DNA from 3 places in the Butyricicoccus pullicaecorum genome. Region 2 is predicted to be linked to each of the others. Evidence: predicted binding sites of a transcription regulator. Region 2 holds the regulator's gene; each other region holds the start of a gene.
The links. The regulator HrcA, encoded in region 2, represses chaperone genes, less so after heat shock. The targets are predictions, from matches to a motif close to TGTTAGCACTCNNNNNNNNNGAGTGCTAACA.

Region 1 (10,726 bases), on a different contig from region 2:
GGTCCATTCGTAGTTCTCACCGTCAGCTGCATCCTTGAGGTTTTCAACCGTAGAAGGAATGCCATCGTGCAGAAGCTTGAACCAGATCTTTGCATGCTCCTTTTCATTGTTTGCAGTTTCCAGGAACAGCTGTGCGATCTGCTCGTAGCCATCCTTCTTCGCCTTGGAAGCGTAGTAGGTGTACTTGTTGCGTGCCTGGGATTCACCCGCGAATGCCGCCATCAGGTTTGCTTCGGTCTTTGTTCCCTTTAAGTTTGCCATAATAAGTCTCCTTTCTCATTCGAACAAGAATTATTATTGTTTATAGTATACCCATTTATACAATTTTTGTCAATGCGGAAATTTAATTTTTCCGAGACATGATGTATATGGTATAGCAATTTCACACATACTTTTTATAAAGTTTTCAAGGAGGTAATCCAATATGGAGAACAAAGCAATTCGTTGTACTGTGAAACAGTGTGCAAATCATGCAAATGGTGCAGACTACTGCGCGCTTGATCACATCACGATCGGTACGCATGAAGCCAATCCCTGCACGCAGCAGTGCATTGACTGCATGAGTTTTTGCACCAACCGCTGATACAGAGAAAAAGTGTCAAATCTAATATAATTATGCAGATGTAGGTGAATTCATAACCATATTTTAAGGCTATGAATTGATCTATCCTGATCGTTTTTGCGATTCAAAAGCGAAAACATCAGAAAAAAAGGCCATCACACAGCAGAAAACTGTATGATGGCCTTTTGCAATACATCGTATTTTATTCAGTGAGCAAATGAATTTGATCCAGTAGCAAATATAGCCGGATGAATTGATCTCTTTGCAGTGAAGTGTTACAGGTACGCCAGTGTAAGACGCCACTTCCCTGTTGTGGGGTTATTAAAACGATGGCATCTGTAGGCCCGTGCATAATGCGTGTGATACAACCGTTCACCGTCAGGTAGTCTGATGGCGGCTCTTCCAAAGTAAAAGCATGTGCAGAGACAGAGACCGCGCGAACGTTTGGCACTGTATTCTGCGGTGTGAACGAGATATTCCAGGCTGGAATATAAATTGTGCCATCGCTTTGTTGTTGTGCATCCAGCACGTTTTCCATGCCAACCAGATGTGCCTCTGCTTGCGTTTGGGGATGACAAAACAGCTCGCGTTTTTCGCGTAGCCCATGTGTCTTTCCATCCTGCACAACTGCAATCTTTTGACACAAGCGATAAGCCTCTTCCCTGTTGTGCGATACTAAAATGGTAGTGCCCGGGAAAGACTCGATGACCTCAGACATTTGCTGCTCGACTTGCCAGCGCAGAAAGGCATCCAGAGCGGAAAAGGGCTCATCTAACATCAAAATGCGCGGTTGACTGGCAAGGATACGAGCGAGTGCAACCCGCTGCTGTTGTCCGCCGGATAGTTCACTTGGCAGACGTTTGTCCAATTTCTCCAGCCCGAACTGCCGAATCAGCGCATCCACACAGGTATATTTTCGACTTCTGCGTGCACCACACATAATGTTTTGACGCACTGTCATGGTGGGAAACAGTGCATAATTTTGGAAGAGCAATCCGGTACCGCGTTCTTGCGGCGGAAGATTGATTTTTTTCTCACTGTCAAATACACATTGCCCGTCGATTACGATTTTTCCGCGATCGGGTTTTTCCACACCCGCGATACAGCGCAGCGTCATGGATTTGCCGCTGCCAGAAGCGCCCAGCAAGGCAATCGGGATGTTATCGGCTTCGAGCTGCATATTTAACCGAAAGCCGTCTAAGTTTTTTTCGATATCGACAAAGATTGACATTATGGCTTCCTCCGTTTGCGTTCCATGAGATTCACGGCCATAAGTACGCAAAATGAGATGGCCAGATTGACAAATACCCAGCGATATGCGAGATCGGTATTTCCCTCGCGCCATAGCTGATATACGGTCGTGGAAATGGTCGCCGTACGACCGGGCGTGTAGCCGGAGACCATGCTGGTTGCGCCATACTCACCTAGTCCGCGTGCAAATGCTAAAATCATGCCGGCAAATACACCTTGTTTGCATCCCGGCAGTAAAATTCGCCAGAAGATATATCGGCCGGATAATCCGAGCGTACGCGCGGCATCCAGAATATTGGGGTCAAAGCTTTCAAACGCACCGCGCGTCGTTCGATACATAAGCGGAAACGTGACGATGATGACTGCGAAAATAGCAGCTTGCCAGGTCATAATGATTCGAAGATCAAACCATTCCAAAAGTGGCGAACCAATGACACCCTTCGGACCAAGCAGACGGAGCAAGAAGAAACCGACAACTGTAGGCGGTAAAACCATTGGAATGGTCAGAATGACATCACAGATTCCTTTTACACTGCGCGGCAGATGACAAACCAGATATGCGGCAAAAATGCCCAGAAAAAATGTGATGACAGTTGCTGCTGCGGCGATGCGCAGCGAGTTCCATAATGGAAACCAATCCAAGGAACACTCCCCCTATTTTATGATGACGGTGTTAAGCCTCGTCCGGACGCGAGAAGCCGACCGATGCAAATACATCCATTGCCTTATCGGTCTTGAGGTAATCCAGAAATGCCTGTGCCTCTTCTGCCTGTGTCGCATTGGTCAAAACAGCAGCAGGATAGATGGCCGGAGAATAAGACTCGGCCGGTGCAGTTGCAACGACTTCAATTTCCGGTTCGCTGGCAGCATCGGTGCGATAAACAATGCCGCAGTCAACAGCCGCTGCTGCAACCTGCGAGGTAACTTCCTTTACATTGGAACCGAACGTGATCTTGCCGTCTGCGTTCAGGCCGTCCCACAGTCCCATGTACTTTAAGATTTCTTCGGAATACTGTCCAACCGGAACGTCAGAGTTGCCCAGTGCGATGGAAGATACATTTGCCAGATCTTCAAATGAAGCAGGAGCGTTTTCCGCACCCTTGGGCGCAACCAGAACGACGGTATTTTCAAGCAGATCTACACGAGAGTCACTCTTGACCAGATCACCCAGACCATCCATCTGCTTTTGTCCAGCGGAGATGAACAGATCACAGACGGCACCCTCTTCGATCTGAGTCTGTAACGTACCGGAAGAGTCAAAATTATATACCAGCTCTACTTCCGGATGTTCGGACTCATAGACTTCCTTAATTTGATTCAGCGATTCTGTGAGCGATGCGGCTGCGAATACGGTTACTTCGGTGGGATCGGTCGATGCCGCAGCATTCGAAGCATCATCTGTCTGCGTATTGCTATTGCCGCAAGCGGTTAAAGTCATCGCTGCAAGACACAGTACTGCCAATCTTTTTTTCATGGAAAATCGCGCCCCTTCATTCGTTATATTTTTAAAAGTATAGCGATAGTATAACAAACAAAAATGCAAACTGCAAGCGTGATGAAATCAGAAAAATCGACTGATTGATTGCTCAATCAGTCGATTTTACGGTTTTTGGAGCAGTTAAAATGCTTAAAGCGCGGTAATTGTTGGAAATTCCCACTTTTTTGGTCGTTCCACCAAATTCTCCGTCCAGTGTCCAGGGAATCTCTTCGTCAGAGAAGATCTGGAGCTTGGATGCCTTGCAGCGCAAGAGGAATTTAGAATCCCCTTTTGATTGCATCAATTCATTAAAGATGGTCTGCCAATCCAGCGGATTTTTGGGCTGGCGAATCAATACAACCTCAAACAGTCCATCATCCATGCGGACATCGTGCGGCGTGAGTTCTTTAAACCCACCGATGGATGTGGCGTTGGAGACCATGCCATAGATGAGTTCATCTTCCAGACTTTGTCCACAGGAAGTCTCAATTCGAATATGATAAGGTTTTAAATGCGGCAGGGACTTGATGCCTTCCAAAATATATGCGGTTCGTCCAAGCAGATTTTTTTGTGCTTGCGGTGTGGTATAGGATACGTTGGTAAAGGCTCCGAACGCTGCAATATAGCAAAAATTGCGGTCGGCAAAGCGGCCAATGTCCACTTGCCGTATCACGCCGGTGGCAGCAATTTGTGCGGCTTCCAACGGATGCTTGGGAATACCCAAGCTGGAAGCAAAGTCATTTACCGTTCCCGCCGGAATATAGCCCAGCGGGATACGGTCGGTGTGCTGCAGAAGACCGGTCACAACTTCGTTGAGTGTTCCATCTCCACCTGCACACACAATGCGGTCAAATTGTGCCGCACGCTCTATGACAATATTGGTAGCGTCCAGAGGCTTTTGGGTTGTATATACTGTAACGTCGAACCCGGCTTTTACGAAGATATCGATACAGCCCAGTGCAGAATTTTGGATGGCACCTTTTCCGGCGTGCGGATTTATGATAAAAAGTAATTTTTGATTCATCTCATCCAATTCCTGTCCCTAACCTCTCGTGAATTGTGATTATACCAACAGTTCGCAGACGGTATTTGCGTAAGCAACCGGGTCTTCCAGCGGCAGACCTTCAATCAGCTGTGCCTGTGCATACAGAACAGCAGCATATTTTGCCAGCGTATCTTGGTTAGCGGTCTTGAGCTTCTGGAAGATCGGATGCTCTGCATTGAGTTCCAGAACACGTTCTGCATGGATTTTCTCCTGACCAGGCTGCTGATTGAGCACCTTTTCCATTTCCAGAGAAAGCATACCCTTGGTGGTCAGACAGCAGGGATGGCTCTTCAGACGGCTGGTGAACTGAACGGCAGTGACCTTTTCACCGAGTGCCTGCTTCATCGTATCCAGAACAGACTGATACTCCTTGGTCAGGGTTTCAATCTCTTCCTTCTCGTCCTGAGTTTCCAGATCCAGATCATCGTCAGAAATGGATTTGAATTCCTTGCCCTGATAGTCATGCATCATCTTCATGCAGAACTCATCAATGCTGTCGGTCAGGCACAGAACCTGATATCCCTTGTCGCGCAGACGCTCCATCTGCGGCAGCAGCTCGATCTTTGCCTTGGTTTCGCCGCATGCGTAATAAATATACTTCTGCTCTTCCTTCATCTGCTCGGTGTACTCTGCCAGAGACAGCATTTTATCCGAATCCGCAGTATGATACATCAGAAGATCCTGGAGCAAATCCTTGTGCATGCCATAATCCATGTATGCGCCATACTTGAGCTGCAAGCCAAAGGCCTGGAAGAACTTTTCGTAGTCCTCGCGCTTGTTCTTCATCATAGATGCAAGCTCGTTCTTGATCTTCTTTTCGAGCGCACCTGCGATGAGCTTGAGGTGACGGTCATGCTGAAGCAGCTCACGGGAAATGTTCAGCGACAGATCGGCCGAGTCGACCAGACCGCGAACGAAGCTGAAGTAATCGGGCAGCAGATCGGCACACTTGTCCATAATCAGCACACCGTTAGAGTACAGAGCCAAGCCCTTTTCGTAGTCCTTGGTGTAATAGTTCATAGGTGCATGGCTGGGGATATACAGCAGCGCATGATAGGTAACCGAACCCTCGGTATACATGTGAATATGGTGAATCGGGTCTTGATAATCAAAGAACTTCTGCTTGTAGAACTGGTTATAGTCCTCATCCTTCAGTTCGGACTTGGACTTGCGCCACAACGGAATCATGGAGTTGAGCGTGGTCAGTTCCATGTATTCTTCCCATTCCGGCTTTTCCGGATCGCAGCCTTCCTTCTGGCGCGAACGCGGCATTTCCATCTGAATGGGATAACGAATGTAATCAGAATACTTCTTTACCAGCTCCTGAATGCGGTAAGGCTCGAGGAACTCACTGTACTTGTCCCCTTCATTGTCCGGCATCAGGGTCAAAATGATATCGGTACCAACTTCAGCACGCTCTGCGGGTTCAATGGTGTATCCATCGGCACCGTCGGAAACCCAGCGGTTTGCAGTATCAGCGCCCTGTGCACGGGAGACAACTTCAACCTTGGATGCAACCATGAATGCAGCATAGAAGCCAACGCCGAACTGACCGATAATATCGATATCGTCCTGCTTGTCATTCTGCTGCTTAAACTGCAAGGAACCAGAATGCGCAATGGTACCCAGATTTTCTTCCATCTCTGCAACCGACATGCCGCAGCCGTGGTCAGATACGGTCAATGTGCGGGCATCTTTATCGATGGTAATAGTAATGGGCAGATTATCGCGCAGGATACCGGTCTGTCCCTGCTGCATTGCATGATAATACAGCTTATCGGTCGCGTCCGAAGCATTCGAGATCAACTCGCGCAGGAAAATATCCTTGTGAGAATAGATCGAGTGGATCATCAAATCGAGCAGTCTTTTCGACTCAGCTTGGAACTGTTTCTTTTCCATAATGAAAAACACCTCTGTGATGTAAATAAAATAAATGGGTTTAGCACTCTGACACCTCGAGTGCTAACGATATTATGATAATCCCAATGCACATAAAAATCAAGAGCCCATATTATCTTTTCACAGAAAGTTCAAGAACTCACCGCAGCTTGTCCTGTGGTACTTTTCGCTTGGCCAAACGATTGTAGGTATAGCGGCGAATGAGTGCATAGATGACCGAAAACAGCGGAATATTGATCAGCATGCCCAGAATACCCATGGTGCTGGCACCTGTGGTCACAGCGACCAGAACCCAAATGGACGGCAGACCAACCGAGCTTCCCACAACATGCGGATAGATGAGATTGCCTTCAATCTGCTGCAGGACCAAAAACAGGATGATAAACCACAAAGCCTGCATGGGATTGGCAATCAGAATGAGGAATGCACCGATAAAGCAGCCAAAGAATGCGCCGAAGATCGGAATGAGTGCCGTGAAGGCAATGACAACGCTAGTGACAGCTGCATAGGGAAAATGGAAGATCGACATGGAGACGAAGAACAGCATACCCAGAATGCATGCTTCTAAACATTGACCAGAAATAAAATTGGAGAATGTACGCTGGGTCAGACGCAGGATATTCAATGCAGTATCTACAGGGTGCTCCGGGAACCAGGCATACATGATCTTTTTGCACTGTGCAGCAAGCTTTTCTTTTTGCAGCAGCAGATAAAATGCAAAGATCAATCCAATAACGGCATTTGTCATGCCGCCGATAATGGAGGATGCAACAGAGAACGTATTATCCAAAAGATTACCGTTTTTGAGGAAATCCAGAAGATTTTGCAGCTGTTCCGTCCAGTTGATTTGACGCAGTGTATCAATTGAACTGTTTACATAATCGGTGATTGCCGGATAGCGTTCGATCAGATCATTTCCCCATTTTGTAATCTGGGCAATAAATCCCGGCATAGAGGCGCTGAGTGTGCCGATCGAGTTTGCGATTTGAGGTGCCACAATGAAAACCATCAGGGTAATGATGCCAACGATCAGCATGAGTGTGATCAGAAGGCTGATGGGGCGATGTAATTTGCGAAGAATAGAATGGTTTCTTGTGACTTTATCTGTGAATAGCGTATGTTCGATTGCCCGCATTGGTACATTGATGATAAATGCGATGGTACACCCAATCAAAAAGGGCATCAAAAACCGAAATATGGTGCTGATAGTTCCTGTCCATACGCTGATATTTTGCAGACCTAAAAATAAAATGATGCCAAAGGCAATCAAAAACATGAGATGCTGCATGTTTTTACGATTAAAATCCATTTTTGCTCACCTGATTTCCTTTCTATATGAATGGAGCAAACCATTATATGTTATTGTATCATTTCTCCCATAAAATTGTACATCTAAATTGTAAATAAAATATAACAATCTTCCCTTTGGGCGTCATGTGTGTGATAATAGAGTTATATAGATGGGAGGGTTATGATATGAGTCAGCAAACTATGCAGGCTGTTGTATTTCAGGCACCGGGAAAATTCGGTTTGGAAGAGCGACCGATTCCTCATCTGCAAAGCGAGACCGACGCAATTATACGTGTCACTTTGGCGTCAATTTGTACGAGCGATCTGCACATTAAACATGGCAGTGTACCGCGCGCAGTGCCAGGCACCATTGTTGGACATGAGATCGTGGGTGTCATCGATCAGCTGGGTGCGGGCGTTACAGGATTTTCGGTTGGTGATCGTGTTACGGTCAATGTAGAGACGTTCTGTGGAGAGTGTTTTTTCTGCCAAAGAGGTTGGGTTAATAATTGCACCGATCCGCACGGCGGCTGGGCTCTGGGATGCCGGATTGACGGCGGACAGGCGGCCTATGTTCGTGTTCCGTTTGCACAGAACGGATTAAATCACATCCCCGATGGCTTGACCGATGAGCAGGTCTTATTTACAGGAGATTTGCTGGCAACTGGCTACTGGGCGGCAAAAATCAGTGAAATTCAGTCAGGTGATACAGTTGCAATTCTGGGCGCAGGCCCGACCAGCTTGTGTACGCTGCAATGTGTACGCCTCTATCACCCGGGACATATTGTTGTTATAGATCCTGATACCGAGCGTTTACAGCTGGCAAAACAAATGGGAGCGGATTTTGTGATTGATCCGACCAAGGAAGACCCGACTTCCCTTCTGCACAGTCTGACCGATGGACGTGGGGCTGATGTTGTTTTAGAAGTTGCGGGAGCGAAGGATACGTTTCAGACTGCGTGGAAGATAGCACGTCCCAATGCGGTAGTGTGTGTTGTCGCAATGTATGATGAAGCTCAGATGCTGCCGCTGCCCGATATGTATGGAAAAAATCTGGTTTTCAAGACGGGTGGCGTAGATGCCTCGGACTGTCCGGTTATTTTAGAGCATATTGCACGCGGTGAAATTGATGTGACGCCGCTTTTGACGCACGTATATCCCCTATCGAAGGCGATAGAAGCGTATAAACTGTTTGAATCCAGACGAGACCATGTCATTAAAGTGGCGCTCAAGCCCTGAAAACAAAAAATCCTTCCTGCGTGTATGCAGGAAGGATTTTTTTATCAGATTTCGCGCAGTGCATCCTGACAGTGAGAAATGAACAGTTCACCAATGCCGGGAATGGTGCCAAGTCCGCGCAGAACGATTTCGACTTCGTACCCTTTTGCGGTCAGAATAGATTTCCAGCTGTCCTCTTCTTCTCCGGCCAGATCATTTTGGGCATGGTCACCCGCCACGATCATAAAAGGTGCAAGCCAGACCTTACGGATGTTGTGTGCACGTAAGCGTTTTTGTACGTAGTCGAGTGCTGGGAAGCCTTCAACCGTACCAACATAAACACGCTCTGCGTCTAAAAAGCGGAATGTGTTTTCAATCTGGCTGTATGCCGCATTGACGGCATGTTCGGTTCCGTGCCCCATATAGACATAGGCTTCATCGGCTGCGAGTGCGGGCATCTCACTAAGCAGCGCCTGACAGACTGTAATGTAATCTTCCTGTGAAGTCAACATGGGCTGACCAATCTTGACGGTCATCTGTCCTGCGGCCTGCCGGATTTGTGCACACATTTTTTCATATTCCAGACCGGGAATGACGTGCAGACTTTGGCAAATGACTTCTTCATATCCGGCTTCTTGCAGCTGCTCCATGAGCTCTGCAGGATTGGGAATATGAATGCCCTCTTCCCGTTCGATTTTTCGGATAATCATGCCCGAGGTAAATGCACGATAAAAGTCGTAACCCGGCATGGAATTGGCCAGAGACTGTTCCAAAACCTCAATGGCATGGCGGGCATCGGGATAGCTTGTACCAAAGCTGATAATTGCAAGTGCTCGTTTTGTCATAATCGGTTAAAAACCCTCTCTTTTTACCAGTTGATATTGCAAAGCATTGATAATTGCAGCGGCGACATTGCTTCCGCCCTTGCGGCCGCGTGCAATAATATAAGGTGTAGTTCCGCCAATAAACAGTTCTTTGGATTCTACAACATTGACAAATCCAACCGGAACGCCAACAACCAGTGCGGGATGGCATACACTCTGTTCAATCAGCTCATGCAGGCGAATCAGTGCAGTCGGTGCGTTGCCAATTGCAAAAATCAGAGGACCATCCAGTCTGGAAGCATGTTCCATGGAGACAATCGCACGGGTTACGCCACGCGACTTGGCTTCTTCAGCCACTTGTTTGTCTGCCATAAAGCAGCAAACTTGTCCGCCAAGACTGGACAGAATCGTTTTATTGATGCCAGACATTGCCATGTTGGTATCGGTAATGATAGTCGCACCATGAGACAGGGCATCTTTTGCCGATCCGATTGCATTCTCAGAGAAACAAAGATTGTCCGCGTAGTCAAAATCTGCTGTGGTGTGAATGACGCGCTTTACGACTTCTTCCTGACCGGCAGGAAAGGTGCGATCGCCTAATTCTTGTGTGATGATGGAAAAACTTTTCTTTTCGATGTCCGAAGGTTTTATGATAGGATTCACTGTTCAATACCCTCCCGTGCGGCAATACCGCGGTCAAATGGATGTTTGCGCTTGCAGATTTCGGAAATATAGTCGGCTTCGGCCTGTAAGCGCTCGGATGGATCGCGGCCGGTCATGACCACTTCTAGTGTGTCCGGCTTGTTTTGCAAGAACGAGAGAACACGTTCTTCTTCCAGGAATCCGCAGGTAATCGCAGCACAGACTTCATCTAGGATCAGTAAGAATGCATGTTCACGGACTGCAAATTGGGTTGCAGCTTCAAAAGTGCGTACAATCGCGTTCTTGGTCACTTCTTTTTCGGTGTCATTCATAGCAAAGGAGAACTTTCCAACCGGGTTTGCGGCCAGAACGGTTACCTGATCGAGCGCACCCAGAAAGCGACACTCTCCCGAGGTGCCATCTTTTAAAAACTGTGCAATGACGACCGGCTTACGATGTCCAATGCTGCGCAGCGCGAGACCCATGGCTGCCGTGGTTTTTCCCTTGCCGTCACCGCA
Region 2 (10,726 bases):
GGCTGGTCGATATGCGAAAAATATGGTATGATAGTCAGGCAAAAATCGACAGGAGGACGCAAGCCCATGACCGAACACGAAAAATTTATGAATGCCGCGCTCAAACTCGCACGCAAGGCGGCTGCCGAAGGCGAGGTGCCGGTGGGCTGCGTCGTGGTGCGCGACGGCGTGATCGTCGGACGCGGACGCAATCGACGGGAGACCAAAAAGGACGCGCTCGGTCATGCGGAGATCGAAGCCATCCACAAGGCATGTAAAAAGCTGGGCGGCTGGCGGCTGCACCAGTGCGATCTGTACGTCACCCTTGAACCCTGTCCCATGTGCACCGGCGCGATCATTAACGCCCGCATTAAGACCGTTTACTACGGTGCACCCGACCTCAAAGCCGGGTCGTGCGGCTCGGTCGTCAATCTCTTTGACCTGCCCTATAATCATAAACCCGAACTTGTTTCAGGTCTGATGGAACAGGAATGCACCGAGGAATTGCAAAAGTTCTTCCGTCAGCTGCGTGAACGCAAAAAATTGGAAAAACAACTGCGCAAACAAGCTCAGATGAACGATCTGAACGAAACCTGATGCTGAAGTTTCGATCAAACCTTTTCAAAGGTTTGCGGGTTCTCAGGGCAGAGCCCTGAGCCGTGTCCCGCAGGACACGGAATCCCCTTTTTGATTTTCGCTTCTGCGAAAATCAACTAAAAAAAGAATCAAAAAGCGCGTCCGCAGACGCGCAATCCCAAAACATAAAAAGACCGTCTCTCATCGAGACGGTCTTTCTTTTATTCCGCAGCACTTCCGGCAAACTGTGCGCCACACACAGCCTCTAACGCCGTTAAAACATCCGCATCACTGCCAATATACCGCAAAATGATATTGTCCTTGCGATAGAAATGCGGTGCATCAGCCCAACCGGTCTGTACCCCGTATCCGGTGCCGTCCGCGCCTTCCCGGTTGTATCCAAACCCGTCGGCACTCACACAGGCCGCGTCAGCCTGCGCCGCATCGGCATCTTCATAGACAAATACCCCGATCTGTGCACCATCCTCGGTCGTGTAGGCGTAGGGTGTACCGATCAGAGTCTGTATCCGGCTCTGTGAAGCGGTCTCCACCGTACCGGTCAACCCCTGCGTGTCCAGTGCCTGCGCGATCTCGTCCGCAGTCTGCGTATTGCCTGCATTGCCTGCACAGCCGCTCAGAAGTGCCGCAGCGAGCAGTCCCAAAAACCATTTTTTCATCGATCTCCCACCTTTCTATTTCAATAGACGATAGGACGCGGAAAAAAGTTCCATCGAGCACGAATGCAAAATATAAAAACTATAATGTAATATATACTTGACATAATGGAAGATAAAGCATATACTGTAAGCACAGAGAGAGGTGAGCGCATGAAAAATAAACGGCTCAAGCTCGCACGAATTGAGAAGGATTTATCACAGGCTCAGCTGGCCGAGGCCGTGGGCGTGACCCGGCAGACCATCGGTTTGATTGAGGCGGGCGGATATAATCCCACCCTCAATCTGTGCATCGCCATTTGCAAGACATTGGGAAAGACACTGGACGAACTGTTTTGGGAAGAATGATAGGAGGTCACTAAGATGACACAGAAAAAAGTTGTGGATGAACGCATCGTGCACGAGGTCGGACAGGTATACCGCATCGCCTATTATCTGTTTAACGCTGTGGTCGGCCTTGATCTGATGATTAAGTCGTGCGTCGATCGTATCCCGTCCGGCATGGCCGGATTCCAGTACATCGGCTTTGAGTTTATCGCGTTTGTAGTCGTCAATTTGGTGGCGCTGGTGCTGCTGTGGCGGAAAGGGCTCATGGATGACGAGTCTGGATACGCTGAGGCGGATACCTTCCCGTGGAAGCACTATCTGCTGGAATCGGTCGCCGCCGGAGCAGCCATCGGTCTGATTGCCTGTGTTCTGCGCGCACTCAGGGGAGAAGGTTCGCCGCTGGCTTATGCGGTTATGCTGGTCTCGTTTGTGGTCTGTATGGTCGTGTGCGTCATGCCGGTGACTTACCTCAGTTTCCGCGTCGCCAAGCGCCGCAGAGCGCAGATGTATGATTCGGATGACGCGCAATAAATCGCATAAAAATTGCAATTTTGTCTAGACAAGCGGGTGTATTGATGCATCCGCTTGTTTTTTGTTCATAATTTATTCACGAAAATGTGATGGTTTTGAGATGAAAGTGTCGATATCGCGTGGTATTATATATTCATACGATAAAGTACAAAAGAGCAAATGTGATACAAAAGGAGGAGAACTAGAATGCCGCAGGAAGGAATGCTGACAGTTACACCGGAGATCGAGACACTGGCGGGCGTCTGTCGTGAACATACCAATATACCGACCGAACTCTATCGGGAATACGATGTGAAGCGCGGATTGCGTGATCTGGACGGCGTGGGCGTGCTGGCCGGACTGACCAATATTTCGTCCATCATTTCCAGCAAGCAAGTGGATGGCGTCAAAGTACCCATTCCGGGCGAACTGCGTTATCGAGGCTATGATATCAAAGACCTGGTACGCGGTTTCCTGAAGGATGGCCGCAAGGGATACGAAGAGACCGCATATCTGCTGTTGTTCGGACGACTGCCGGACAAGGCTGAGCTTGAGACATTCAAGTCTCTGCTGGCCAAGGGACGCACGCTGCCGACCAACTTCACGCGTGACGTCATTATGAAGGCGCCCTCGCACGACATTATGAACAAGATGTCGCGCAGCGTTCTGACACTCGCATCTTACGATAACAATGCCGACGATATCAGTCTGCCCAACGTGCTGCGCCAGTGTCTGATGCTCATTTCGGTATTCCCGATGATCGCGGTTTACGCTTACCACGCCTACAATCACTACGAAAAGGGCGGCAGTCTGTACATCCATTACCCCGACGATACGCTCTCGACCGCCGGTAACTTCCTGCGCATGCTGCGTCCCGATATGAAATACACACCCCTTGAAGCGCAGGTGCTCGACCTCGCGCTGGTCCTGCACATGGAGCACGGCGGCGGCAACAACTCGAGCTTTACCACCCATGTTGTCACCTCGTCGGGTACCGATACCTATTCGGCGATCGCGGCCGCGATGGGCAGCCTCAAGGGCCCCAAGCACGGCGGTGCAAACATCAAGGTCGTGCAGATGTTTGACGATATTAAACAGCATGTATCCGACCCCACCGATCAGGAGGCGGTCAAGGAATACCTGCGCAAGATCTTGAATCGTCAGGCCTTCGACCAGAAGGGTCTGATCTATGGTATGGGTCATGCGGTCTATTCGATTTCCGACCCGCGTGCGCAGATTTTCAAGTCCTTCGTCGAAAAACTCGCACATGAGAAGGGAAGAGACAGCGATTTCGCGCTCTATACCATGGTGGAAAACCTCGCACCCGAGGTCATTGCCGAGGAAAGACGCATTTACAAGGGCGTAAGCGCAAACGTGGACTTCTATTCCGGTTTCGTCTATTCCATGCTCGACCTGCCGTATGAACTCTATACCCCGATGTTCGCCATCGCACGTATCGTCGGCTGGAGCGCACACCGCCTGGAAGAGCTTATCAACGTCGATAAGATCATCCGCCCGGCCTATCGGACGGTTGCCGAAGAACACGACTATATTCCGCTCAGCGAGCGATAAAAAAATCCCCCGATCTAACGTCGATCGGGGGATTGCTTTTTGTATGGATTTATCTTATTCGCCCTTGAATGCGTCCTTGACCTTATCCCAGAAACCCTTGCGCTGGGTCTGGTTTTCATCGGTGGTGGAAGCTTCAAAGTCGCGCAGCAGATGCTTCTGATGGTCGGTCAGATGGGTGGGAACTTCGATGTTGACACGCACATACTGATCGCCGCGGCCGCGTCCGTTGACGTTCTGAATACCCTTGCCGCGCAGGCGGAAGACCGTGCCGGTCTGGGTGCCTTCGGGGATGGTGTATTCGACCTTACCGTCGATGGTCGGCACCTGCAGGGTATCGCCGAGTGCTGCCTGCGGGAAGGAGATCGGGATCTCGCAGATGACGTTGTTGCCATCGCGGGTGAAGAGCGGATGGGGACGGATGGAGATGGTGACGATGACATCGCCGCTCGGGCCGCCGTTTACGCCGGCGTTGCCCTGACCGCGCAGCTGGATGGACTGACCGTCATCGATACCAGCCGGGATTTTGACCTTGAGCGTGCGGCTCTTGCGCATCTTGCCGGTGCCGCCGCACTTCTTACAGGGCTTGCGGATGATCTTACCGGTACCGCGGCAGTTCGGACAAGCGCCCTGGGTCTGGAACATACCGAGCGGGGTGCGCTGGGTCTGCATCACGACGCCAGAACCGTGACAGTTCGAGCAGGTCTCGACCGAAGTACCCTTTTCCGCACCCGTGCCGCCGCACTCGTCACAGGACTCGGTGCGGTTGATGGTGATTTCCTTCTCACAGCCGAACGCAGCTTCCTCAAAGGAGAGCATGATGCGCTGCTGGAGGGTCTCGCCGCGCTGGGGCGCATTGCGGCGCGAACGGGACGAGCTGCCGCCGAAGCCGCCGCCAAAGAACGAGCCGAAGATGTCGCCCAGATCGCCCATGTCAAAGCCGCCGAAGCCGCCGCCAAAGCCGCCTTGGCCTGCGCCGTAGTTGGGGTCAACACCGGCGAAGCCGAACTGGTCGTACTTTGCGCGCTTGTCCTTATCGGACAGAACCTCGTAAGCCTCGTTGAGTTCCTTGAACTTTTCAGCCGCTTCCGGATTGTCGCGGTTTAAGTCGGGGTGGTATTTCTTGGCGAGTTTGCGGTGTGCCTTCTTGATCTCGTCATCGGACGCACCCTTTGCCACGCCAAGCACTTCATAATAGTCTCTTTTATCAGCCATGTAGATTTACCTCGCACAGTGGGATAGACAGCGGAAAACGGAAAGGATGTCAGGACATCCTTTCCGCCTTATGTTCCGTGTGTCTTACTTCTCGTCCTTCACTTCGGTGAAGTCAGCGTCCACAAAGTCGCCCTGTGCACCCTGTGCACCGCCGGCCTGCTGGCCGCCCATGTTCGGGTCACCCTGCGGAGCCTGCTGTGCGTAGATCTTCTGCGCGATCTCGCCGAACTTCTTGGACAGGGAGTCGGATGCCATCTTGATCATCTCGGTGTCGGTGCCCTTGAGAGCTTCCTTCACCTTATCGATCTCAGCCTGTACAGCGCTCTTCTCGTCTGCGCTGATCTTGTCGCCAAGCTCGTTCATTGCCTTCTCAGACTGGAATACCAGCTGCTCTGCGCTGTTGCGTGCATCGACTTCTTCCTTGCGCTTCTTGTCCTCAGCAGCGAACTGCTCAGCCTCGCGCATTGCCTTGTCGATCTCTTCCTGGGACAGGTTGGAAGAAGCGGTAATAGTGATCTTCTGCTCCTTGCCGGTGCCCAGATCCTTCGCGGAGACGTTTACGATGCCGTTTGCGTCGATGTCGAAGGTAACCTCGATCTGCGGAACGCCACGGGGAGCCGGAGCGATGCCGTCGAGGGTAAAGCGGCCAAGGGTCTTGTTGCCGGCAGCCATCTCACGCTCGCCCTGCAGGACGTGAATCTCAACAGAGGGCTGGTTGTCAGCTGCGGTGGAGAATACCTGGCTCTTCTTGGTCGGGATGGTGGTGTTGCGCTCGATCAGACGGGTGCATACGCCGCCCAGGGTCTCAATGCCCAGAGACAGCGGGGTAACGTCGAGCAGCAGAACGTCCTTGACTTCGCCGCCCAGGACGCCGCCCTGGATTGCTGCGCCGATTGCAACGCACTCGTCGGGGTTGATGCCCTTGAAGCCTTCCTTGCCGGTGATGTTCTTAACAGCTTCCTGAACAGCCGGGATACGGGAGGAACCGCCAACCAGCAGAACCTTTGCCAGATCGCCGGACTGGAGGCCAGCGTCGCTCATTGCCTGACGAACCGGACCCATGGTTGCCTCAACGAGGTCTGCGGTCAGCTCGTTGAACTTTGCACGGGTCAGGGTCAGCTCGAGGTGCTTCGGACCAGTTGCATCAGCCGTGATGTACGGCTGGTTGATCGAGGTGGAGGTCATGCCGGACAACTCGATCTTTGCCTTCTCAGCAGCTTCCTTCAGGCGCTGCATAGCCATCTTGTCAGCCGACAGGTCGATGCCTTCCTTGTTCTTAAACTCCTGAACCATCCAGTTCATGATGCGCTGGTCGAAGTCGTCGCCGCCCAGGTGGTTGTTACCAGCGGTTGCCAGAACTTCCAGAACGCCGTCGCCGATATCCAGGATGGATACATCGAAGGTACCGCCGCCGAGGTCGTAAACCATGATCTTCTGCTCGGTTTCCTTATCAACGCCGTAAGCCAGTGCAGCAGCGGTCGGCTCGTTGATGATACGCAGAACTTCCAGACCTGCGATCTTACCAGCGTCCTTGGTTGCCTGACGCTGCGAGTCGGTGAAGTATGCCGGAACGGTGATGACAGCCTGAGTAACCGGAGAACCGATGTAAGCCTCTGCGTCAGCCTTCAGCTTCTGCAGAACCATTGCCGAGATCTCCTGGGGAGAATACTGCTTGTCGTCGATGGAAACACGGTAATCCGAGCCCATGTGACGCTTGATCGAGCTGATGGTGCGGTCAGCGTTGGTAACAGCCTGGCGCTTTGCAACCTGGCCAACCATGCGCTCGCCGGTCTTGGAGAAAGCGACAACCGACGGGGTGGTACGAGCGCCTTCAGCGTTTGCGATAACAGTCGGCTCGCCGCCTTCCATAACGGCGACGCAGCTGTTGGTGGTACCTAAGTCAATACCAATAATCTTGCCCATAATTCAAGACTCCTTATCTAATAAAAACAGATGTTTTTTTAACAAATTTTAGTTTGCAACCTTGACCATCGCGTGACGGATGACCTTGTCGCCGAGCTGGAAGCCCTTCTGGAAGACTTCCGCGATGACGTTCTCACCGAACGAGTCGTCATCGATGTGCATGACTGCATTGTGCAGGTTGGGATCGAAAACCGTGCCCGGCTCGGAGACGATCTCGGTGACGCCCAGAGACTGGAAGCTCTCCATCATCTGATTGTAGGTCATCTCGATGCCCTGCTTGTAGGCAGCGTCCTCGGTGGGCTGTGCCAGTGCGCGGGACAGGTTATCGACGGTTGCCAGCAGCGCCTTGACGGCGTAAGCGACGGCCTCTGCATGTACGCTGTCGCGCTCGGCGCGGCTGCGCTTGCGGAAGTTGTCATACTCGGCAGCCATGCGAAGGTAGCGATCATTCAGCTCGTCGTACTGCGTCTGCAGTGCGCTCAGTGCGCTCTCTTCCGTTCCTGCCTGAGTCTCAGCGGTTTCGTCTGCCGCTTCGGTCTGAACGGTCTCCACTTCCTCTTCGGTCTGGAGATTTTCCTTTTCGTTTGCCATTGCAATACCTCGGTTATTTATTTTCGTCGTAGAATGTTTCAGCGATCAGCCGGTTTAAGCCCTTGGCGAAGCCGGACAGCCGTGCGGACAGCGATGCGTAATCCATACGGGTGGGGCCGACGATGCCGATGATGCCCTGACCAATGTCGCCGATTCCATACTTGGCGTAGATCATGCTGGTGTCGGACAGCGGGTTTTCGCCGTTTTCCGAACCGATGAAGATCTGAACGCCGTCGATCTCTTTCTGTAAGGGAATGAGGTGCTTTTTGTCATCGCTCATGTAGGCGAGCAGTGTCTGCGCCTTGCTGGTGTCATGGTATTCGGGGAAGCGCAGCAGCTTGTTTGCGCCCTCGAGGAATACCTTCTGACTGCCCAAGTCTTCGATCAGTTCGGAAATGAACTCGGCGACCGGTGCAAGCAGAGCGGTCAGCCCTGCGGCGCGGCGGACGACGTCGAAGCGCTCGGCGGTGATCTGCGCCATGGGGATGGCGGTCAGCGTCTGGTTGAGCACGTAGGTTAAAAGCTCAGCCTGTTCCTTGGTGACCGGCGCGGCGGTGTGAACGAGTTTGTTCTTGACCACGTTGGCGTCAGTGAGGATGACGATGACGTAGGTGGTGTCGTTGACCGGGATGAGCTCAAACTGCCGAATGGTCACACGCGATAGGTGCGGGGTGACCGCGACGGCGGCGTAATCGGTCAGCGAGGAGATGAGCCGTCCGGCCTCCTGAATCAGGCGGTCGAGTTCCTTTTCTTTGAGGGTCATCAGCGCGGTTTGATCGCTCAGACCGGCGGGGAAGACCTCAGGGCGGCGCATCAGATGATCGACGTAGAAGCGGTAGCCCTTGTGGGAAGGGACGCGTCCGGCGGAGGTGTGCGGCTTTTCGAGGTAGCCCATTTCCTCGAGCTCACTCATCTCGTTGCGGATGGTGGCGGAGGAGAAGGACAGCTCGGGAAGGGCGGCAAGCGCCTTGGAGCCGACCGGCTCGGCCGTGCGGATATATTCGGCAATGATCGCTTTGAGAATTTGCTGTTTGCGTTCGGAAAGCTCCACTTTGCCAATGCTCCTTTATGTCTGATGTTCTTGTTAGCACTCGGTATCTCTGAGTGCTAAACTTAATTTACCACTGCCGCCCCTTCCTGTCAAGGGTATTATGTGAATTATTTGTGAATCTATATGGACAAATCGTAAATGATCGCACGAAGCATGTAAATAATAAGGAAAAGGTCAAAAAAGACCGCCGTTCGGCAGAACCGGACGACAGCGAGAAAAATTAGCGGACGACGCATGTTATTGCCAATCAGCGCAGAGAAATTACGACGGCATACTGGCAGAGTCGGCCCTTGAATTGTGATAAAAACCGCCGTCCGGGGAACCGAACGGCGGCAGGAAAGATACAGGGACGGTTTTTCAAGGCAGTGGTACTGCCGAGCAAACCCGATTTATTTTGCAGTCGCTTCGGTCGAAGGTACTGCCTTGATTGCGATGACTTCACTGCCGTCTTTGAGGGTCAGACGAATCGAACCGTCGGGCAGAGTCTCGCGTGATACGACATCCAGAGAGTTTTCCACATCGATCGGGTCGGTGGAAGCGTCAATGGAAGTGATGGTCACTGTGATTCTGTCATCATCAGCGCTTTTAGAAATCTCGCTGTTTGCCACAACGGTTGCCGTTTGGCAAACGGCAGCTTGATTCTGCTCGGGAACATTGGTGGCGAAAGCCGAGGTGGTGGTCATTACAACGGCAGCGGTCATCAGGACGCTGATCATAGAACGTTTTTTGAATGTCATAATAGAATAAATCCTTTCTTCTAGGTCGCTGGTTCCGAACGTGTTGTACAGGGGCGCGGTGCGCGGGGTACGGGCGAGGTTGAGCAGAGCACCGGCATAGGCAGCGCGCTGATCGCCGGAAAGGGTGTCCAAAACGGTGGTGTCGCAGGCGCGCTCCAGATCGCGGCCAGCGGCACGGCACATCAGCCATACGAGCGGGTTGAACCAATGCACACAGCGGACAACCTGAAACAAGAGCTTGCGCAGGCAGTCCAGACGGCGGATGTGTGCCAGTTCATGCGCCAGCAGGTAGGGCATAGACGCATCTTCTTGGGCCTCCAGATCGACCGGCAGCAAGATGACCGGCCGTATAATCCCAAACGTACAGGGTACGGTAATTGAGGGATGGGTACGCACCGAGACCGGACGACGCAGACCGGCGTTCTGCACAGCTTGTAAGATCGATGGATCACAAACTGGCTGTGCATTGCGGCAGATATGCAGCAGACGAAGGTAGGACAGCGCCAGATGTGTCAGAGCAAACGCGGTACCAATTGCCCATACAACTCCGAAAATAGACATAGGAGACAAGGGATTGACAGCAAAGACAGTAGATTGTGTCAGAGACGTGGACAGGGTGTCGGGCTGTGGTGTATGCGCCAGCAGGCGATAGATGCTGAAAGGCGAGGGGAGATTAAAGGGGATGAAGAGACGTACAAGGGCGGCAATCCAGAGTGCGTCCAGACAGCCGGAAGGCAGTCGGCGGACACGGCGCAGCAATAGGATGACTGCAATCAGACCGGCAGCAACGCCGCTATTTTGTACAAACTGTATCAGCATAGGCACATCCTTTATTTGAGCGCATCGATCAGACCGCGCAGGCGTTCGATTTCCTCATCGGGAAGCTTCTGGCTGTCACCCAGCAGAGAGGCAACCAGAGAGGACGGAGAGCCGTCGAACAGCTTGTCGACCAGTTCGTGCGCCTCCTGTCGCTGGACTTCCTCGCGTGTGATGCATGCACGACAGCGAAAACCGGGATCTTCGCGCACAGCAGCACCCTTTTCGATGCACTTTTTGAGTACGGTATAGGTGGTGTTTTTGTTCCAGCCCACCGAGTCGGCCAGTGCGCGGGCGATGTCCTTGGCCGGCAGCTCACCGCCCTGCCAGAGCACCTCCATGACCTTGCGTTCGGAATCAAATAGTTTCACTTTCATAAGATGGGGCCTCCTTGGAGTTTTGCGCAAGAGCCGCATCGTCCGACGTCAGGACGGATGCGGATTGCGACGGACTATTGCAATAGTATAGATATAGACTATCACGATAGTCTGACCCGGTCAAGGCCTTTCGGCAAAGTTCACATAAACGACACCAAATGGTCACAATCATAAAAAATGCCGTCCGGGGAACCGGACGGCGGTATGGGTCTGATACAATTCGTGGACAACGCGCTTTAATGGCCTCTGCCGTGCTTGGACACGTACTTGGGCGAGGTCGCACCACACCAGAGCATGCTCACGCTCGCACCGGCGCACAGGGCAATGGGGATGGTGAGCGCCGCGGGCTGATGGACGAGCCATGCGGGCAGGGTGGACAGG
Region 3 (10,726 bases), on a different contig from region 2:
AAGCGACCTTCTTGCAAATCTCAGAGATACCGTCGAGGTCTTCCGAAGTCTCGGTCGGCAGGCCAATCATAAAGTACAGCTTGACATTATTCCAGCCGCCCTTGAATGCGATCTCACAAGCGTGCAGGACATCGTCTTCGGTGATATTCTTGTTGATGACATCACGCAGGCGCTGGGTACCTGCCTCACACGCAAAAGTCAGACCGCTCTTGCGCACCTTCTGGACGCGCTGCATGAGCTCCGAGCTGAAGCTGTCCGCGCGCAGCGACGGCAGCGACAGGCTGATATGACGCGGCTCACAGTAGTCGAGCATGCACTCAGTCAGCTCACTCAGTTCACCGTAATCACTCGTGGACAGTGAGGACAGCGAAATCTCCTCGTAACCCGAATTTTTCAGGATAGCCTCGGCCTGCTTCATCAGGGTTTCCTTAGACTTGCGGCGCAGCGGGCGATAGGTATGACCTGCCTGACAGAAACGGCAGCCACGCGGACAACCGCGGAACAGCTCGATCATCGCACGGTCAAATACGATATCGGTCGAGGGAACGACAAAATAATCCGGATAGTACATGGTATCCAGATCGCGTACAATGCGCTTCTGTACGAATGCCGGTGCACCGTCCTTAGGTGTAATTGCCTTGATCGTACCGTCTTCCTTATAGCCGACCTCATAGAGCGCCGGAACGTACATACCGCGAATCTTGGCCGCTTCGACCAGGAATTCGTGCTTGGACAGACCACGCTGTACCGCACTCTGATACAGATTGGTCAGATCGAGCATGATCTCCTCGCCATCACCGATCATAAACAGATCGATGAAATCGCAGAGCGGTTCCGGGTTGTAAGCACACGGGCCGCCGGCGACAACCAGATTTTTAAGGCCCGGACGATCCTTAGCCAAAATCGGCACGCCGCCCAAATCCAGCATGTTCAGAATATTGGTAAACGACAGCTCGTATTGCAGCGTAAAGCCGATGATATCAAAATCAGACAGCGGATCGCCGCTCTCCAGACCATACAGCGGAATTCCTGCGCGGCGCATCTCGTCTTCCATGTCAATCCAGGGCGCAAAGACGCGCTCACACCAGATGTTCTTCTGATCGTTGAGCAGTCCGTACAAAATGCGCGAACCCAGATGGGACATACCGACTTCATAAACGTCGGGGAAACAGAACGCAAAGCGTAAATCAACATTGTTTTTATCTTTGGTCACAGATCCCCATTCACCGCCGACATAACGGGCAGGCTTTTGTACACGGGGCAAAATCTGTTCCAGAGCAGTATGCAGCATGACAATCCTCCATTTCATATACAGAGTTTATTATATTACGAATCCCGAAAAAGCGCAATTCAAAATCTCGAAAATGCTTTTTCCGCGGAAAAGATTGTGCTTTTAAGCTAAATTTCGTGCGTATCGAAATTTCTTTTTTCAACGAATCGCAGACCATCTACATGACAAAGGGAGACGCTTTACACGTCTCCCGTCGTTTCTTCCTGTACATGTTCGATGCCCTGCCGCAAAATGGTGCGAATATGACCATCGCACAGGGTATAATACACCGTCTTTCCCTCTTTGCGTCCGACAACCAGACGCGCCTGTTTGAGAAAGCTGAGCTGATGTGAAATGGCCGACTGGGTCATACCCAGAAGATCGGCAATGTCACATACACACAGTTCGTGAATCGCCAGCGCGGACAGAATCCGCACTCGTGTTTTATCCGCAAATGCCTTGAAAAAATCCGAAGTCAATCGTGCAGTCTGCTCGTCCGGCATCCGGCATCCAACCTGCTTGACCGCTTCGCAGTGTACGCAGTTTTCTTCGCAGCACATCAGAGGTTCGTTCACCATAGTTTCACCTCATACCGTTCTACCCGGTCTCTCTCCGAGCCGGTATATCTATTATACACGATTCCCGCCCTGTTTTTCAAACATATTTTCTATTTTGTCCCCTATTCCGCGCATTTTGACAGTTTTCATCCTTTTAATGACATTTTTAGAGAATTTGTATTTTAGATATCTCACGTTTTGTATCATTCATATAAAGAAAGAAAACTGCTGGAATATAAAAAGTGCAGCTGAAATCAGCTGCACTTTTATGTTTATCGGTTGATTTTCTTATCTTCCTGAATCTGGTCGCTCGTAATGACTTCCTTAAGTCCAGCTGCCAGTCCTGCAAGACCCTGAATCTCAGACGGAATGATGATCTTAGTTGCCTTGCCGTCTGCCGCCTTGGAAAATGCCTCAAGTGCTTTCAGACGAATGATCGGATCGGTCGGTGCGGCATCATTCAGCATCTGGATGGAATCTGCCAGCGCCTTCTGTACGGTCAGCAGTGCTTCTGCCTCGCCTTCCGCTTCCTTGATCTTTGCCAGTCGCGTTGCTTCTGCGCGCAGAACCATGGACTCCTTCTCGCCTTCTGCAACCAGAATCTTGGACTGCTTCTCACCTTCTGCGGTCAGGATTGCCTCTCGACGATCACGCTCTGCCTTCATCTGCTTTTCCATCGACTCACGAATCGCAGTCGGCGGAATGATGTTCTTCAGCTCGACACGTCCCACCTTGATGCCCCAGGGATCGGTCGCTTCGTCCAGAATCGCACGCATCTTGGTGTTGATGATATCACGGCTGGTCAGCGTCTGGTCAAGTTCCAGATCACCGATGATGTTACGCAGCGTCGTTGCGGTCAAGTTCTCAATCGCTGCCATGGGATTTTCAATGCCGTAAGTATAGAGCTTCGGATCGGTAATCTGAAAATATACAACGGTATCAATCTGCATGGTAACATTATCCTTGGTGATAACCGGCTGCGGCTCAAAGTCAACAACCTGCTCCTTCAGCGTTACCTTGCGGACAATGCGCTCAAACAGCGGAATTTTTACATGCAAACCGGTGTTCCAGGTGCCCTGATAGGTGCCCAGACGTTCAATAATATACGCATGTGCCTGCGGCACGATGACAATGTTCTTTGCAATGATGATCAGAATGATCAGTGCCAGAATAATCCAACCAGCGATAGTCGCGATAGTAGCCATACTTGACCTCCTTACTTCTTCATACCTTATCGGTCGCCGGGACAGACTCGACAATTGCTTTCACGCCGACAATCTCTCGCACGCGTACAACACTCCCCTGCGCGATCGGTGCGCCGTCCGCCGAGCGTGCCGTCCAATACTGTCCCATAATCTTGATTTCACCCTGTGCTTGTGTGTTGTCAATCGCCTGTGTCACAATTGCCTGTTCGCCCAGAATACGATCGGCATTGGTGGCTGCTCCCTTCGGTTTGAGCACACGCCGCGCAAACGGACGAATCAAAAGCATAAAAATTGCAGACACGATGATAAATACCACCCACTGCACTGGCACAGAAGCGCCTAATGAAGCTGCGATCAGGCTTCCGACTCCGCCCAATGCAAACCAGACTGCATTGAGACTGAGTGTAATCGCTTCCACAATCAACGCCGCGACGATGACAAGAATCCAGCACACGTTGTCTGACAGCCAAAACATTCGAGTATCCCTCCTTTGAACTGGGTCGATCCTTTCACAAGTATCTTACCCGGCTGTTTATCGCTATTATACTGCACCGGTGTTAAAATGTCTATGCTTTCTGATATTGATACCAGATTGTCACCAAAAAAGGCGGCTGTCCATACGAACAGCCGCCTGAAAGTATTCTTTTGTACCAAATTATCTGGGAATTAGTACATGCCGCCCATGTCCGGAGCCGGAGCAGTCGGAGCAACAGGCTCCTTCTTGTCTGCAACGATGCTCTCGGTGGTCAGAACCATCGAAGCGATGGATGCTGCGTTCTGCAGAGCCGAACGGTTTACCTTGGTCGGGTCTACGATGCCGGACGGGATCATGTCGCAGAACTCTTCCTTGTAAGCGTCAAAGCCGAAGCCAACCTTACCAGAATTCTTGATGCGATCGAGTACAACTGCACCGTCTACACCAGCGTTTGCAGCGATCTGCTTAACCGGTGCTTCCAGACCACGCATGATGATCTGTACGCCGGTCTTCTCGTCGCCCTCAACCTCGCTCAGCAGCTTCTCAACTGCCGGGATTGCGTTGACGTATGCGGTACCGCCGCCTGCAACGATGCCTTCCTCAACTGCTGCACGGGTTGCATTCAGTGCGTCCTCAATGCGCAGCTTCATTTCCTTCATCTCAACCTCGGTTGCAGCGCCAACCTTGATGACTGCTACGCCGCCTGCCAGCTTAGCCAGACGCTCCTGCAGCTTCTCACGGTCGAAGTCAGAGGTGGTCTTCTCGATTGCATTGCGGATGGTTGTAACGCGAGCCTTGATCGCCTCAGAATCGCCAGCGCCGTCAACGATGGTAGTGGTCTCCTTGTTGACCTTAACCTGACGAGCCTGACCCAGCATCTCCAGAGTCGCGTCCTTGAGCTCGATGCCGATGTCCTCAGAGATTACAGTACCGCCAGTCAGGATTGCGATATCCTGCAGCATATCCTTGCGGCGATCGCCAAAGCCCGGAGCCTTAACTGCAACGCAGGTAAAGGTGCCGCGCAGACGGTTTACGATCAGGGTGGACAGAGCCTCGCCCTCGATGTCCTCTGCAATGATGAGCAGCTTGCGGCCCATCTTTACGATCTGCTCCAGGATGGGCAGCAGGTCAGCGATAACCGAAATCTTCTTGTCGGTGATCAGTACCAGTGCGTCGTCCAGAACAGCTTCCATCTTCTCGGTATCGGTTACCATGTAGGGAGTAACGTAACCGCGGTCAAACTGCATACCCTCAACAACCTCAGAGTAGGTCTCTGCGGTCTTGGACTCCTCAACGGTGATAACGCCGTCGGTGGAAACCTTCTCCATTGCCTCGGAGATCAGCTTGCCGATCTCGTCGTTGCCAGAAGAAACAGCTGCAACACGTGCGATATCAGCTGCGCCGTCTACCTTCTTGGACTGCTCAGCGATTGCCTTAACAGCGGTCTCAACAGCCTTGTTCATGCCCTTACGCATGACCATCGGATTTGCACCAGCAGCCAGGTTCTTCAGGCCCTCGTGTACAAATGCCTGTGCCAGCATGGTAGCGGTGGTGGTACCGTCGCCTGCAACGTCGTTGGTCTTGGTTGCAACTTCCTTAACCAGCTGTGCACCCATGTTCTCAAACGGATCGTCCAGCTCGATGTCCTTTGCAATGGTGACACCGTCATTGGTGATCAACGGAGCGCCGAACTTCTTTGCCAGAACAACATTGCGGCCCTTGGGACCCATAGTAACCTTAACGGTGTCGGCCAGCTGGTCGATACCATTCATCAGAGACTTGCGTGCTTCTTCGCCAAACTGAATCTGCTTCGCCATAACTCAATTACTCCTTACAATATCAAACAAATAATCAAATGGAATACGCTTACTCAACAACAGCCAGAATGTCACCCTGACGGACAACGATCAGGTCTTCGCCGTCAATCTTGACTTCGGTGCCGGAGTACTTGCTGGTGATTACCTTATCGCCAACCTTTACCTGCATGACAACTTCCTTGCCGTCAACGATGCCGCCGGGGCCAACCGCCAGAACCTCAGCTACCTGGGGCTTTTCCTTTGCGGAACCGGTCAGGATAATACCGCTTGCAGTGGTCTCTTCTGCTTCGACCATCTTGATGACAACGCGGTCAGAAAGGGGCTTCAAAGTCATAATCTATTCCTCCTAAAAGATTAGAATACAAAATCACTTAGCACTCAAAACGTCAGAGTGCTAATCCGGTTATTATGATACATCAAGTATACTGGAAACGCAAGTGGTTTTTTGAAGAATCTAACAAAAAATTTGTGAAAAATTTATGAATGCTTATCGACGTTCCCGCTTTCCGGAGTTTGGCACTTTGCTGTCTCTCCTGCCAAACGGTCGGCGCGCCTCCTGTGGACGGAAATACATATACAGATCACATTTAATCATGCCGTTATACAGCTTGCGGCGCTTGTCCGCCTGGTATCCATAAAAACGCTCGAATTCCGGGTCGGATGTCAGGTAATACTGGCGCAGTTCACTCTTTCCGACCGCACGGCCAACTGCATGGTAAATCGCCTGCGCACTCTCGCGGTCCATCAGGCGCTCGCCATACGGCGGATTGGCAAACAGGACACCGGACTGCGGATACACTCGCTTGGCTGCGTCTGCCTGCTCAAAGCGGATAAAATGTCCGACGCCTGCCTTCTTGGCATTTTCCTGTGCCAGCACCACGCACGCCGGGTCAATATCACTGCCGCACATGTCCAGCGTCAGATCGGTACGCACCGCTGCAATCGCCTGTTCACGCGCTGCCTTCCAGCGTGCATCTCCAACCCAGGACCACTTCTCCGCATCGTAAGTGCGCATGAGTCCGGGTGCACGATTGAGCGCAATCATGGCTGCCTCAATGGCAATCGTGCCCGAACCACAGAACGGGTCGATCAGCGCATCGCGGCCGCGCCAACGCGCCAGCTTGACCATCGCTGCTGCCAGCGTCTCACGCAGCGGTGCCGCATTGGCATTGGCACGATAACCACGCTTGTGCAGTCCCGAGCCCGAGGTATCCAGATAGATTTCTGCCATATCGTGCATGATCGAAAACTGCACCTGACAGCGGACACCCTTTTCCTCAAACCAGCTCACGCCATAATGTCCACCCAGTCGGGTGACAATCGCTTTCTTGATGATCTTCTGACAGTCGGGCACACTGTGCAGTTTGGAATCCAGTGCATGTCCCTTAACCGGAAATGCCGCATCTACCGGCAGAAAATCCTCCCACGGAATTGCCTTGACGCCTTCAAACAGCTGGTCAAACGTATCCGCCCGGAAAGCTGCCAGACGAATCAGCACGCGCTCGGCGCAGCGCAGATTCATATTTGCCCAGATCAGCGTATCCTCATCGCCGGTAAACAGGACGCGGCCGTTTTCCGCGCGTACATCGGTCAGCTTACCGCCAAAACGCAGTTCATCGGCAACGATTCCTTCCAATCCGAACAGCGTCGGACAACAAAACTCTAATTTCATCTTTCCACCTCAACATCTAAAACAGCGAGCATTCTGCAAAAGAAAGGCTCCTGTCCTGAGACAGGAGCCAATCACTTTTTCTGACCTCATAATACCTTGTTTCTGCCAAAAAGTCAATAGAACAGCATCAAATCATGCATCGGACGCCCGCGAACGGACAGGTATTTTTCGATTTTGATGTCAAACAGCCGCAGAAAGCACAGATACAGCGCGATCGAACATACCACCGCACAGCACAGTCCCATCCACTGGCCGCCCAGCCAACCGACAAAGAACGAATAGAAAATCCGCGTCCACAGCCATACCGCAAACCCACATAGCAGCGGTGCACCCAAAAAGCGCTGGAGGCGGATGACCAGAGCGCCGCAAGAAACCAATCGAATCAGGTTGCACAAAACCACATAGATCGGCGCGATGCACTGGGCAATCAGATAGCCATACACACGCAAATGCGGCTGTCCTGCCATGAGATATACCAAAATCAGTTGAAGTGCTTCACCGGACAATGCGCTCATGACCGTAAACTGTTGTCGTCCGATGCCGTTGAGCAGACAGCCAGTAATCATCTGGTAATAGCAAAAGATTGCAGACAGACCGATGAGCCAAAAATACCCGGTGGGAACAGCTCGATAAAAAAACAGTCGGGCGATAACCGGGGCAAGCGGCAGCAAGAGTGCGGTTGCCGGAATGCCCACGATGCCGGTCGCGAACAAACTCTGTGAGGTAAAATGCTGCAATCTGCTTTGATTGTGCTTGGAGGCGTATCGACTGGCCTGAGGCATGGCTACCGTGCACAAGGATGCCAGCAGCGCGATCGGCAAAAACATGATGGGAGATGCGATGCCCGAGACAATACCCAGTGCAGAAATGGCTTCGGTACGAGACAACCCTGAAGCGACCAGACGAGTCGGCAGAATGACCGCACCGGCAGACGCAATGCCATTGGTCACAAGCGCTGAGGCCGAGACCGGCAGGACAATCTTCCAAAACGGGTCTTTCCCGGTTGGCGGTGGACAATGCGCAGGCAAATGCAGTCCCCCATACATGTGTACCATCATCGCAGCACTGACGCACTCACTGATTGCCATGCCGGTGAAAATCAGCACAGCAATGCGTCCCAGATCAGCAGTCTGCTCAAAAGACAGCAGCACAATGGTCGCGCCGATGCGTACAATCTGTTCGGTCAGTTCACTTGCCGCCGCGTTATCCACGCGATTCATGCCGATCATGGTGGATTTGAGAATATTCTCAACGCCGGTCAGCAAAATACAGACCAGCATAATGGGCATGGCATCTACCGTGCGCCCATCGCCAAGCAACTCGGTGCCGATCCAATCCCGGAATCCGAGCAGGATGGTGCCTGCACACAGGAAAAAGCACAAAAAAGTACGTGCAGCTCGATACACCAGCTGTCGTACTGCTCCCGCTCGCCCTTGGGCACTCCACTCGGCTGACAGGCGGGTGCATGCCATCGTAACACCCGAAAGTGTCGCTGCGTGAATGACAATATACGCAGAAAACGCCAGACGATAAACACCCAGTCCCTCAGCTCCCGCAAACCGGCTGAGGAAAATACGATATACAAATCCCAAAAGCTGAAGGCCAATGTTGGAGACACAGAGCAAAAACAGCCTTCCCATGAAACTATCACACTTCCGCATGGACACGCCCCCTTTGTTCTCGTTCCAAGTATACGGGACCACGCTCCAAAAAAGACCAAACAAAAAGCGATGCAGAAAAGGTATCTGCACCGCTTGAATGTCATATATTTGAAATCAGATACGCTTAGCCAGCTTCTCGCTGTACTGTGCGCGGAACTCAGCAAAGGTTCCCTGATCCAATGCCTCTCGAATCTTAACCATCAGATTGTTATAGAACCACAGGTTATGCTGTACCAGAAGGCGCTGGGACAGCATCTCGCCTGCCTTGAGCAGATGACGGACATAAGCACGCGAGAACTTGCGGCAGGTCGGGCACTGACAGCCTTCTTCAATCGGACGGTCATCGGTCTGGTACTTCGCGTTATGGATATTCATAATACCGTCCCAGGTAAACAGGTGACCGTGACGTGCATTACGGGTAGGCATGACGCAGTCGAAGAAGTCAATGCCGCGTGCAACGCCCTCGATGATATTGGACGGTGTACCAACACCCATCAGGTAACGCGGCTTATGCTCAGGCGCATGCGGCAGAACAACATCCAGAATATGATACATCACATCTGTGCTCTCACCGACTGCCAAACCACCGATTGCATATCCGGGTAAATCTAGCTTTGCAATCTCCTCCATGTGTGCGATACGCAGATCATCATAGGTACCACCCTGGTTGATACCGAACAGTAGCTGATGCGGATTGACGGTATCCGGCAGACTATTCAGCCGTGCCATCTCCTCTTTGCAGCGTACCAGCCAGCGCGTGGTACGGGCACAAGAGTCCTTTACATACTCATAAGGCGCCGGATTCTCAATGCACTCGTCAAATGCCATCGCGATATCCGAACCCAGATTAGACTGGATGCGCATGCTCTCTTCCGGACCCATAAAAATCTTTCTGCCGTCTACATGCGAGTTGAAGGTCACGCCTTCCTCTCGGATCTTGCGCAGCGAAGCCAGCGAGAATACCTGGAATCCACCCGAGTCGGTCAGCATGGGGCCATCCCAGCGCATAAACTTATGCAGACCGCCCATCTGCTTTACAATCGCGTCACCCGGACGTACATGCAGATGATAAGTATTGGACAGCTCTACCTGACAGCCAAGTTCCTTCAGGTCAAATGCGTCAACCGCACCCTTGATTGCGCCAGCCGTTCCGACATTCATAAATACAGGGGTCTGCACCAGGCCGTGTGCGGTCTGAAACGCACCACGTCGTGCCTTACCCTCGGTTTTCTTTAACTCAAATGCTCCAATTTCCATTGTGTCACCTCTTGATCTGAAACTCTCTTACAAAAACAGCGTGCTATCGCCAAACGAGAAGAAGCGATACTCCTGTTCTACCGCAGTCTTATACATATCCAGCACCCGCTCGCGTCCGGCAAAAGCCGAAATCAGCATCATAAGCGTACTCTCGGGCAAATGGAAGTTGGTCACCAGATGATCGATGCACTTAAAGCGATATCCCGGATAGATGAAAATATCCGTCCAGCCAGACTGCGCACGTACCGTGCCGTCTTCCGCTGCAATGGTCTCCAGCGTGCGGCATGCGGTTGTGCCAACTGCAAATACATCATGTCCCTGCGCGTGTGTCTCGTTAATAATACGTGCTGTCTCCTCATCCATGGTATAGAACTCAGAGTGCATGATATGATCGGTAATCTCTTCCTCCTTAACCGGACGGAAAGTTCCCAAACCAACATGCAAAGTCACAAACGCGGTCTTTACACCCTTAGCACGAATTTCATCCAGCAGTTCCGGGGTAAAATGCAGTCCCGCAGTCGGCGCTGCTGCCGAGCCCGGTGTCTTGGAGTAAACGGTCTGGTAGCGCTCCGGGTCATCCAGCTTTTCCTTAATGTAGGGCGGCAGCGGCATGGTGCCCAGCTGCTCGAGCAGCTCAAGGAAAACGCCCTCATACTGGAAGCGAATCATGCGGTTGCCATCCTTAGGATTGACCGACTCAACCACACCGGTCAGCAGTCCATCACCAAACGACAGCTTGACACCCTCGCGGGTCTTCTTACCCGGTCGGGTCAGGCATTCCCACACACCGTCACCATGATCGGTCAGCAGAA

Region 1: htpG (molecular chaperone HtpG) is a predicted target of HrcA. The motif match lies at 6,273-6,303, and genes of this name have one in related genera.
Region 3: B5F17_RS04500 (co-chaperone GroES) is a predicted target of HrcA. The motif match lies at 5,694-5,724, and genes of this name have one in related genera.

The regions. Positions count from the first base shown of each region.
Region 1 covers NZ_NFKK01000003.1:104,772-115,497, reverse strand. The annotation lists gene rbr (rubrerythrin) at 1-261, opposite strand, end outside; gene B5F17_RS03720 (DUF1540 domain-containing protein) at 425-583, shown strand; gene B5F17_RS03715 (sulfate/molybdate ABC transporter ATP-binding protein) at 765-1,793, opposite strand; gene modB (molybdate ABC transporter permease subunit) at 1,793-2,455, opposite strand; gene modA (molybdate ABC transporter substrate-binding protein) at 2,487-3,287, opposite strand; gene B5F17_RS03700 (diacylglycerol/lipid kinase family protein) at 3,400-4,314, opposite strand; gene htpG (molecular chaperone HtpG) at 4,354-6,234, opposite strand; gene B5F17_RS03690 (AI-2E family transporter) at 6,374-7,510, opposite strand; gene B5F17_RS03685 (alcohol dehydrogenase) at 7,726-8,763, shown strand; gene B5F17_RS03680 (sirohydrochlorin cobaltochelatase) at 8,808-9,587, opposite strand; gene B5F17_RS03675 (precorrin-8X methylmutase) at 9,594-10,229, opposite strand; gene B5F17_RS03670 (cob(I)yrinic acid a,c-diamide adenosyltransferase) at 10,226-10,726, opposite strand, start outside.
Region 2 covers NZ_NFKK01000002.1:70,094-80,819, forward strand. The annotation lists gene tadA (tRNA adenosine(34) deaminase TadA) at 67-576, shown strand; gene B5F17_RS02035 (lipoprotein) at 777-1,232, opposite strand; gene B5F17_RS02040 (helix-turn-helix transcriptional regulator) at 1,383-1,577, shown strand; gene B5F17_RS02045 (DUF6773 family protein) at 1,593-2,087, shown strand; gene B5F17_RS02050 (citrate/2-methylcitrate synthase) at 2,274-3,638, shown strand; gene dnaJ (molecular chaperone DnaJ) at 3,693-4,850, opposite strand; gene dnaK (molecular chaperone DnaK) at 4,935-6,773, opposite strand; gene grpE (nucleotide exchange factor GrpE) at 6,822-7,364, opposite strand; gene hrcA (heat-inducible transcriptional repressor HrcA) at 7,378-8,415, opposite strand; gene B5F17_RS02075 (M56 family metallopeptidase) at 8,805-9,971, opposite strand; gene B5F17_RS02080 (BlaI/MecI/CopY family transcriptional regulator) at 9,983-10,345, opposite strand; gene B5F17_RS02085 (hypothetical protein) at 10,582-10,726, opposite strand, start outside.
Region 3 covers NZ_NFKK01000003.1:269,396-280,121, forward strand. The annotation lists gene B5F17_RS04475 (TIGR03960 family B12-binding radical SAM protein) at 1-1,291, opposite strand, end outside; gene B5F17_RS04480 (ArsR/SmtB family transcription factor) at 1,471-1,848, opposite strand; gene B5F17_RS04485 (SPFH domain-containing protein) at 2,100-3,032, opposite strand; gene B5F17_RS04490 (NfeD family protein) at 3,052-3,507, opposite strand; gene groL (chaperonin GroEL) at 3,699-5,324, opposite strand; gene B5F17_RS04500 (co-chaperone GroES) at 5,374-5,658, opposite strand; gene B5F17_RS04505 (THUMP domain-containing class I SAM-dependent RNA methyltransferase) at 5,812-6,996, opposite strand; gene B5F17_RS04510 (MATE family efflux transporter) at 7,110-8,657, opposite strand; gene tgt (tRNA guanosine(34) transglycosylase Tgt) at 8,772-9,914, opposite strand; gene queA (tRNA preQ1(34) S-adenosylmethionine ribosyltransferase-isomerase QueA) at 9,942-10,726, opposite strand, start outside.